2 regions of the Psychromonas sp. genome follow, and region 1 is predicted to be linked to the other one. Evidence: predicted binding sites of a transcription regulator. Region 1 holds the regulator's gene; the other holds the start of a gene.

Region 1 (4,205 bases):
CCAGGCATCACAATATCAGTTGGTTTGGCATCTTTGGCAATAGCAGCTTGTACCGTCACCGCACGATCGGCAGCAGAAATACCCGTAGTCACTCCCTCAGCAGCTTCAATAGAAACAGTAAAGTTTGTCGAGAAAGCGGCGGTATTATCATCAACCATTAATGGTAATTTAAGCTGTTCACAGCGTCCTTCTGTCAGCGTTAAACAGATTAGACCGCGGCCGTTAGTCGCCATAAAGTTAATCGCATCAGGTGTCACCAAATCGGCAGCCATGATCAGATCACCTTCGTTTTCACGATCCTCATCATCCATTAAAATAACCATTTTACCTAAACGGATATCTTCAATAATTTCAGCAGTAGTATTTAATTTCATGTTTGTCCCTATTCGGTTGCCAGGCTTAACCTAAGAACCCGCTACGAGCGAGCAGATCCATTGTTGATTTATTTTCTTGTTTTGTACTTTGTGAAGCTTTTTCGCCCAACATCAGACGCTCTAAATAACGCGATATCACATCCACTTCTAAATTGACCTGAGTAGCAACGGAATAATTAACCATATTAGTTTGTGCAATAGTATGCGGAATAATAGTTAATTTAAAAGAAGCGCCATCAATTTCATTAGTGGTCAGGCTGATGCCGTCAACAGTAATTGAACCTTTTTCAGCAATGTATTTAGCTAATTCGTTAGGTGCTTTAATCCAATATTCAAACGCATTGCCAAGCGGCGTAATCGAAGTAATTTCTCCCACTCCATCAACATGGCCACTGACAATATGCCCGCCAAAACGATCGTTCATCTGCATCGCTTTTTCTAAATTAATAGCAAAACCTGTTTTAATTTGTGCAAAACCACTGCGTTTTATGGTTTCATAAGAAACATCAGCATCAAAACCTCCATCACTTAATTTAGTCACGGTTAAACAAACACCGTTATTAGCGATGCTGTCACCTAACTTAACATCGCTTAAATCCAGCTCTCCTGAAGCAACGCTGATGGTCATATCTTTTTCATTGTGTTTAATTGCAGTGACATGACCCACTGCAGCTATGATGCCTGTAAACATATTAATCTCGATTACTTATAAGTCGAATATCGTCACCAATTAAAGCCATATTTTGTAACTTTAACTGCACAACTTCGTCCATTTTTGAAAAGTTAGGTAAGTTTACTAAGTTTCTCGCCTGATCGCCCATTAATTTTGGTGCCTGATACAGTATAAATTCATCAACTAATTGATTTTTAAAAAATTCACCAGAAAGTGTGGCACCAGCTTCTACCCAAAGGTCATTAATTTCATAGTCATTTAAGGAAGTTAACAACAGATTTAAATCAATGCGGCCATGACCATCATCGGCGCAGATAACCTGCTCGACATCAGCTTTAAACTGTTTATTTTGTAAATCAGCACGCGGTGAAAGCGCAACTAACAGCACTTTACCGGCAAGTGTAAACAGCTTCTCATTGAGGCTCAATTTATTGTGTGAATCTAAAACAATGCGAATCGGTTGACGAATTGCAGACTTTTCGATTTCATTCTTAAAATCAGTGCTTTGTTGTAATTCTTCATAACGAACATTGAGACTGGGATCATCTGCAATCACAGTACCGCTACCTGTTAAAATTGCACTTTGCATCGCTCGGTAATATTGCACATCAATCCGCGCTTTCGGGCCTGTGATCCACTGACTCTCACCATTTTTCAGTGCTGTTTTTCCATCCAGACTAGATGCTAACTTGACGGTTACACGCGGTTGCTTAACTTGCATACGCTTAATGAAACCACGATTTAATTTTAGGGCTTCATTTTCAAGCAATCCGATATCCACCTGAATGCCGGCTTCTTCTAATATGCTGATACCGCGACCTGCTACTTTAGGGTTGGGATCAACCATCGCAATCACCACTCGTTTAACCCCTGCTTCGGTTAATGCTAACGCACAAGGTGGTGTTCGACCGTAATAAGAACACGGCTCTAAAGTGACATAACAAGTAGCATTGATTGCTTTAGTTTGTGCAATGGCTAAGGCGTTAATTTCGGCATGGGGCAAGCCCGCTTTTTCATGAAAACCTTCGCCAACGATAATATCATTGCTTACAACCACACAACCAACATTGGGATTAGGGGAAGTAGTAAAGCGCCCTTTTTTAGCTAATTCGATGGCGCGGGACATGTAGTGCTTATCTAAATCTGAAAAGTGAGCAGCGTTCATCTATATTCCACATATAAAACCGACAAAAACACGGTTATTTTTCCAGTTTAGCAATCTCTTCACCAAACTCTTTTACATCTTCAAATGAGCGATACACAGAAGCAAAACGAATATATGCAATTTTATCTAAACTTCTCAGTAATTCCATCACTAATTCACCAACCATTTTCGATGGTACTTCACGTTCACCAGTTGCACGTAATGTAGATTTAAGTTTATTAACCGCACTTTCTATCGCTTCAATACTAACCGGTCTTTTCTCAAGTGCGCGATTAATTCCTACCAGCAATTTATCATCATTAAATGGCTCTCGGCGACCATCTGATTTAATTAAACGAGGCATAACAAGTTCAGCGACTTCAAAGGTGGTAAAACGCTCATGACATTCATTACAAGAACGGCGACGACGTACTTGAGAGCCTTCTGCAACTAATCGAGAGTCGATCACTTTCGTATCTTGTGCACTACAAAAAGGACAGTACATAATTTTTCACTCTTGTTGGGGATTAAATAGTTTGTTCTTAAATTTTTTATAGCTAGCTATATGGCAACTTTATAGCAAACACAATTAAATAGTCTGATTTATTATACCATCGTCATTAACCGGGTAGAGCTGTAAAGTTTTAACGGTTTACCTAAAATGTGAAATCGGAGTTCAGTCCGCCAAATTGTCTGTACGGCTAAAAAACGAGCGCAGAACAGCCAGCTCATAAACTTGAACTATCTTCAATTGGCATTATACCCAGTAGATACTTTACAAAGTAAAAAAAAAGCCGCAAATGCGACTTTTTTATTACGATGAGAAAACTAAAGTTTGTCTGCTGTGTCTGGTAAATTTTCTTCTACCAATTCTTTCAGTTTCTGTCCTGCTCGAAATGTAACAACCCGACGTGCGGCAATAGGAATATCTTCACCAGTTTTAGGGTTACGACCTGGACGTTCACCTTTATCTTTTAATTCAAAGCCACCAAAACCAGAGATTTTAACTGCCTCTCCACTTTCTAACGTTGCTTTAATTTCTTCAAAAAACGACTCAACAAACTCTTTTGCTTCTCGTTTGCTTAAACCAATTTTTTCGGATAAATGGTTCGCTATTTCAGCTTTAGTCAGTGCCATAAATTAATCTCTCAACGATGCATTAAACTCCAGAGAAACTGCTTCTACGATATTATTCACGCTCTCAGCAATCTCTTGTTCTTCCAGGGTACGAGTCGTATCTTGTAAGATTAAACCTATTGCTAAGCTCTTCTTACCTTCCTCAACACCTTGTCCTTGGTATACGTCAAATAAGTTTATGCCAACTAATTCAGTTCCGCCAATTTTTTCTATAAATTTTAAGACGTTACCTGCATTTAATTGTTCATCAACAACAAATGCCAGATCTCGGTGGTTAGCCGGGAACTTAGAGATATCGCCAGCCTGCGGTAATTTACGGGTGGTGATTTGATCTAATTCGATTTCAAATACAATCGCCGTACCGTTTAATGCAAAAGGTTTAGTCAGGCTTGGGTGCAATGTACCGATATAACCGATATTTTTACCATCACGGTAAATACCTGCAGACTGTCCAGGATGTAATGCACTATGTGTCTCAGCTTTAAATTCAAAGCTTGAGTCATCAACACAAAGATCTAATAGCGCTTCTAAATCTGCTTTTAGGTCAAAGAAATCAACATTTCGTGTTTCGATATTCCAATGTTCATCATTTAAATTACCAATGATAACACCCGATAACATCTCTTGTTGTGCAATACCATTCTCAGCATTTTCATCTTTAACAAAACGTAAACCCGTTTCGAATAAACGTACACGGTTTTGTTGACGTTTTTGGTTTTTAGAAACACTTTCTAATAAACCAGTCCATAAACTAACACGCATTGCTGACATATCTTTAGAGATAGGATGTGGCAGAATTAATGCGTCAGCTTGTGGATGTAATTTAAGCTGTTTATCTGGATCAACAAAGCTATAAGTAATCGCTTCCTGGTATTCA
Region 2 (4,205 bases), on a different contig from region 1:
GTTTGAGCAAAAAGCGCGCAGTTTATAAGTATAAATGAGCACTTTTGACAATAAAATAGGACGAAATGGCAATAATCTAAAGGTGCTTAACGCGACGCTTAACCTCTTCCTGCTTACCTTCATTAAACGGGCGTGCATCCGGGCTGCCTAAATAACCGCAGACACGGCGGGTAACCGCTACTTTTTCTGAATCAGAATTACCGCAACTCGGGCAGACAAAGCCTTTGCTGGTGCAGTCAAACTCACCATTAAAGCCACACTCATAACACTCATCAATTGGCGTATTGGTGCCGTAGTAAGGCACACGCGAATAACTGTAATCCCAGACATCTTCTAACGCTTTAAGGTTATGCTGCATATTTGGATATTCGCCGTAACAGATAAAACCACCGGTGGCGATTTCAGGGTAAGGCATTTCAAAATCCAGTTTATCGTAAGGGTTTACTGATTTTTCAACATCTAAATGGAAGCTGTTGGTGTAATAACCTTTGTCAGTTACGCCTTCTAAAACACCGAACTGTTTTGCATCTAAACGGCAGAAACGGTCACATAAGTTTTCAGAAGGTGTTGAGTATAAGCTAAAGCCGTAACCCGTCTCTTTTGTCCAACGATCCACTGCTTGTTTTAAGTAACGGATCATCGCAATCGCTTTTTCCTGCTTCTCTTTATCATCAAACAGATGACCATCAGAGCCGTGCAGCGCATTAATTGCTTCATGTAAACCGATATAACCGAGTGAGATAGAAGCACGGCCATTTTTAAAGATCTCAGCAACACAATCATCAGCTTTTAAACGTACACCACAAGCACCTTCCATATACAAAATAGGCGCTACACTCGCTTTTACTTCAGATAAACGTTCAATACGTGTATCTAATCCTTTTTTAGCCATATTTAAACGGCTATCTAATAATTTGTAAAAGGCTTGCTCGTCACCACCTGCTTCCAAGGCAATGCGAGGTAAGTTAAGACTTACCACACCAAGGTTATTACGACCGTCATGGATCAGTTCATTGTTTTCTTCGTAAGTGCCTAAGAAACTGCGGCAACCCATTGGCGTTTTAAATGAGCCTGTCACTTCAACCACTTTATCAAAGTTTAAAATATCAGGATACATACGTTTTGAAGCACATTTTAGCGCCAGCTGTTTAATATCGTAATTTTGATCTGTGCTTTTATGGTTTACGCCATCTTTTATCGCAAACACTAATTTAGGGAAAATAGCCGTTTTACGGTTTTTACCTAAACCGGCAATACGAATTTTGAAGATTGACTCTTGAATTAAACGTGCTTCCCAACTTGTACCCAAACCGAAACCAAAAGTCACAAAAGGTGTTTGTCCGTTTGCTGTGTGCAGTGTATTGACTTCATATTCAAGAGATTGGAATGCATTAAAACACTCTTTTTCTGTCTGCTGCGTTGCATAAGCTTGCGGTTCAGCAATGCCCCACTCTTCTGCTGTTGCTAAATGTTTTTGGTAACTTTTAGATACATAAGGCGCAAGCGTAGTATCGATGCCGTTAATCGTGGTGCCGCCGTAAATATGGCTGGCTACCTGGGCGATAATTTGTGCTGTAACTGCTGTTGCCGTTGAGATTGATTTCGGCTCTTCAATTTCTGCATTACCCATTTTAAAACCTTGGGTAAACATCCCTTTAATATCGATTAACATACAGTTAAACATAGGGAAAAACGGGGCATAATCTAAATCGTGATAATGCAGTTCACCTTTATCATGAGCGCGCACAACATCACGCGGTAAAATATGTGATTTAGCATAATGTTTAGCAACAATACCTGCCAGCAAATCACGTTGTGTCGGAATCACTTTACTGTCTTTATTGGCGTTTTCATTAAGTAGTGAAGCATTGCTCTGTTCAATCAGACCATAAATTTCACTGTTAAGTTGGCTTTTACGCTCTCGCGCCACATCTCTGTCATGACGATATTCGATATAAACACGGGCAAGCTCTGTATGACCGCTTTGCATCAGACACACTTCAACCGCATCTTGGATATCATGAATATCGACTTCAACCTGGCCTTGTAATTGGCTCTCAACTTCATTAGCAATAGCAAATGCATCAACACCTTTACAGCGCGCTGCACCTGATGCTTTTAAAATGGCTTCAGCGATACGTAGGGCATTAAAAGGGACTTGGCTACCATCTCGTTTAATAACAACAGGTTTCATAACAGGGCTCCAATAAAAAAACAGAAAACACAATATATTGTGGACGCGAATCATACATAACACTATATGTTGAGTATTGATATAAATCAAATTTCAATTCAGGTGAATATTAAGTGTTAAAAAACATCTGTTTTATTACGTTTTTTATTTTTTGTAGTTGCAATTTTAGGAAGCTGTTTTAGTGGGAATTTATAGCGATAGTAGTTACTATCGCTGTAGATTAGCTCATAAAAACGATGCACTTCACAGTTCGATAACAGCCAAGCCTCTTGGAAACTGCTATTTCAGGGCTCGGCCTGATACTCAGAACAAGATAACTCCCTATCCTGCTATTTTTCCACTGATTATCTGCTATTTTATTGTTATCATAGCGAGCTCTTTCGGGCCCGCAAAATACACCTATATTGGTAGTGGAATTAAATTCTTATGAGCGACTATATTTTACTGTTTTTCGGTACAGTGCTGGTTAATAACTTCGTATTAGTAAAATTTTTAGGTTTATGCCCGTTTATGGGGGTTTCAAATAAAGTTGAAACCGCTGTTGGCATGTCATTTGCGACCACCTTTGTTTTAACGTTAACCGCAGCACTTTCGTATATTGTGAATACTTATCTGCTACTCCCGCTTGAGTTAATGTATCTGCAGACATTAAGCTTTATTCTGGTGATCGCGGTTGTGGTGCAGTTTACTGAAATGGTGATACATAAAACCAGTCCTACTCTATATCGTTTATTGGGTATATTTTTACCTCTGATCACTACCAACTGTGCCATTTTAGGTTTAGCACTGCTTAACATTAATGAAAATCATGATTTTGTCGAATCAATTATTTACGGCTTTAGTGCGGGTATCGGTTTCTCTCTGGTATTAGTGCTTTTTTCTTCAATGCGCGAACGCTTAGCTACCTCCGATGTACCGCTTCCTTTTAAGGGCGCATCGATTGCGATGATCACCGCAGGTTTAATGTCACTTGCCTTTATGGGCTTTACCGGTCTTATTAAGTAATAAATTAAAGCAAACGGAATAAACTAGATGATAACCAGTATTGCAATCGCCATTTTTACACTCGGGATTTTAGGTGCTATTTTTGGCTCTATATTAGGCTATTCCTCATTACGTTTTAAAGTAAAAGCCGATCCTATTGTTGAAGAACTAGATGCCATTTTACCGCAAACACAGTGTGGCCAGTGTGGTTATCCGGGTTGTAAACCTTATGCTCAAGCCATTGCCGACGGTGAGGATATTAATAAATGTCCACCGGGTGGTGAAGCTGTGATGCGTCAACTGGCGGAACGTATGGGCATCGAACCGCAAGATTTAGAAGGTGAACAGAAACCTAAATTACTGGCCTTTATTCGTGAAGATCAATGTATCGGCTGCACTAAGTGTATTCAAGCCTGCCCTGTTGATGCCATTTTAGGAGCAACCAGACAGATGCATACGGTAATCAGTGATGAATGTACCGGCTGCGAGCTTTGTGTTGCACCTTGCCCGACTGATTGTATTGATATGGTCCCGATTGCTTTAAGCACACAAAATTGGCAATGGAATCTTAACCTTATACCAACCAAAACCAGCACTGAGCGCTAGCATGATAACAAAACCTATTAACCTGCTCAGTGAAGAGCAACTCGCCGAAATCTCATCAGGAAAGCAGTGGTCTTTTCATGGCGGCATTCATCCTCAAGAAAATAAGCTGCAAAGTAATCAAGCGGTTATTAGAGATGCGGGGATTCCCCCCTTTTTAGTAATTGCTATTGAACATAAAGGTCACATCCCGGAACTATTAGTTAAAATCGGTGATCTGGTATTAAAAGGACAAGCGTTAACGAAAGTATATGCTGCAATGGTAGTGCAGCATGCAAGTAGCTCGGGTGTTATTAGTGCCATAGAAAAACGTACCGATCTTCATCCGTCCGGCCAGCCTGTTTTATCCGTTGTAATTGCAACAGACGGTTTAGATAGAAGCATTGCATATAAAAAGTGTGAAAATTATAAAACTCAAGCAAAC

What was found. Region 1 encodes NrdR, which represses ribonucleotide reductase genes. Its sites were predicted from a motif close to AAACACNANATNTNGTGTTT; they were not measured.
Region 2: the regulator NrdR is predicted to act here: its motif matches at 2,220-2,239, upstream of nrdD (anaerobic ribonucleoside-triphosphate reductase).

Annotation. Positions count from the first base shown of each region.
Region 1 is NZ_CEZLMY010000161.1:2,781-6,985, forward strand. Features, by position in the region: gene ribBA (bifunctional 3,4-dihydroxy-2-butanone-4-phosphate synthase/GTP cyclohydrolase II) at 1-374, opposite strand, end outside; gene AC4GME_RS15465 (riboflavin synthase) at 400-1,065, opposite strand; gene ribD (bifunctional diaminohydroxyphosphoribosylaminopyrimidine deaminase/5-amino-6-(5-phosphoribosylamino)uracil reductase RibD) at 1,067-2,212, opposite strand; gene nrdR (transcriptional regulator NrdR) at 2,247-2,696, opposite strand; gene AC4GME_RS15480 (integration host factor subunit alpha) at 3,020-3,328, opposite strand; partial or broken gene pheT (phenylalanine--tRNA ligase subunit beta) at 3,332-4,205, opposite strand, start outside.
Region 2 is NZ_CEZLMY010000013.1:32,794-36,998, forward strand. Features, by position in the region: gene nrdD (anaerobic ribonucleoside-triphosphate reductase) at 77-2,194, opposite strand; gene rsxA (electron transport complex subunit RsxA) at 2,621-3,199, shown strand; gene rsxB (electron transport complex subunit RsxB) at 3,227-3,784, shown strand; gene rsxC (electron transport complex subunit RsxC) at 3,786-4,205, shown strand, end outside.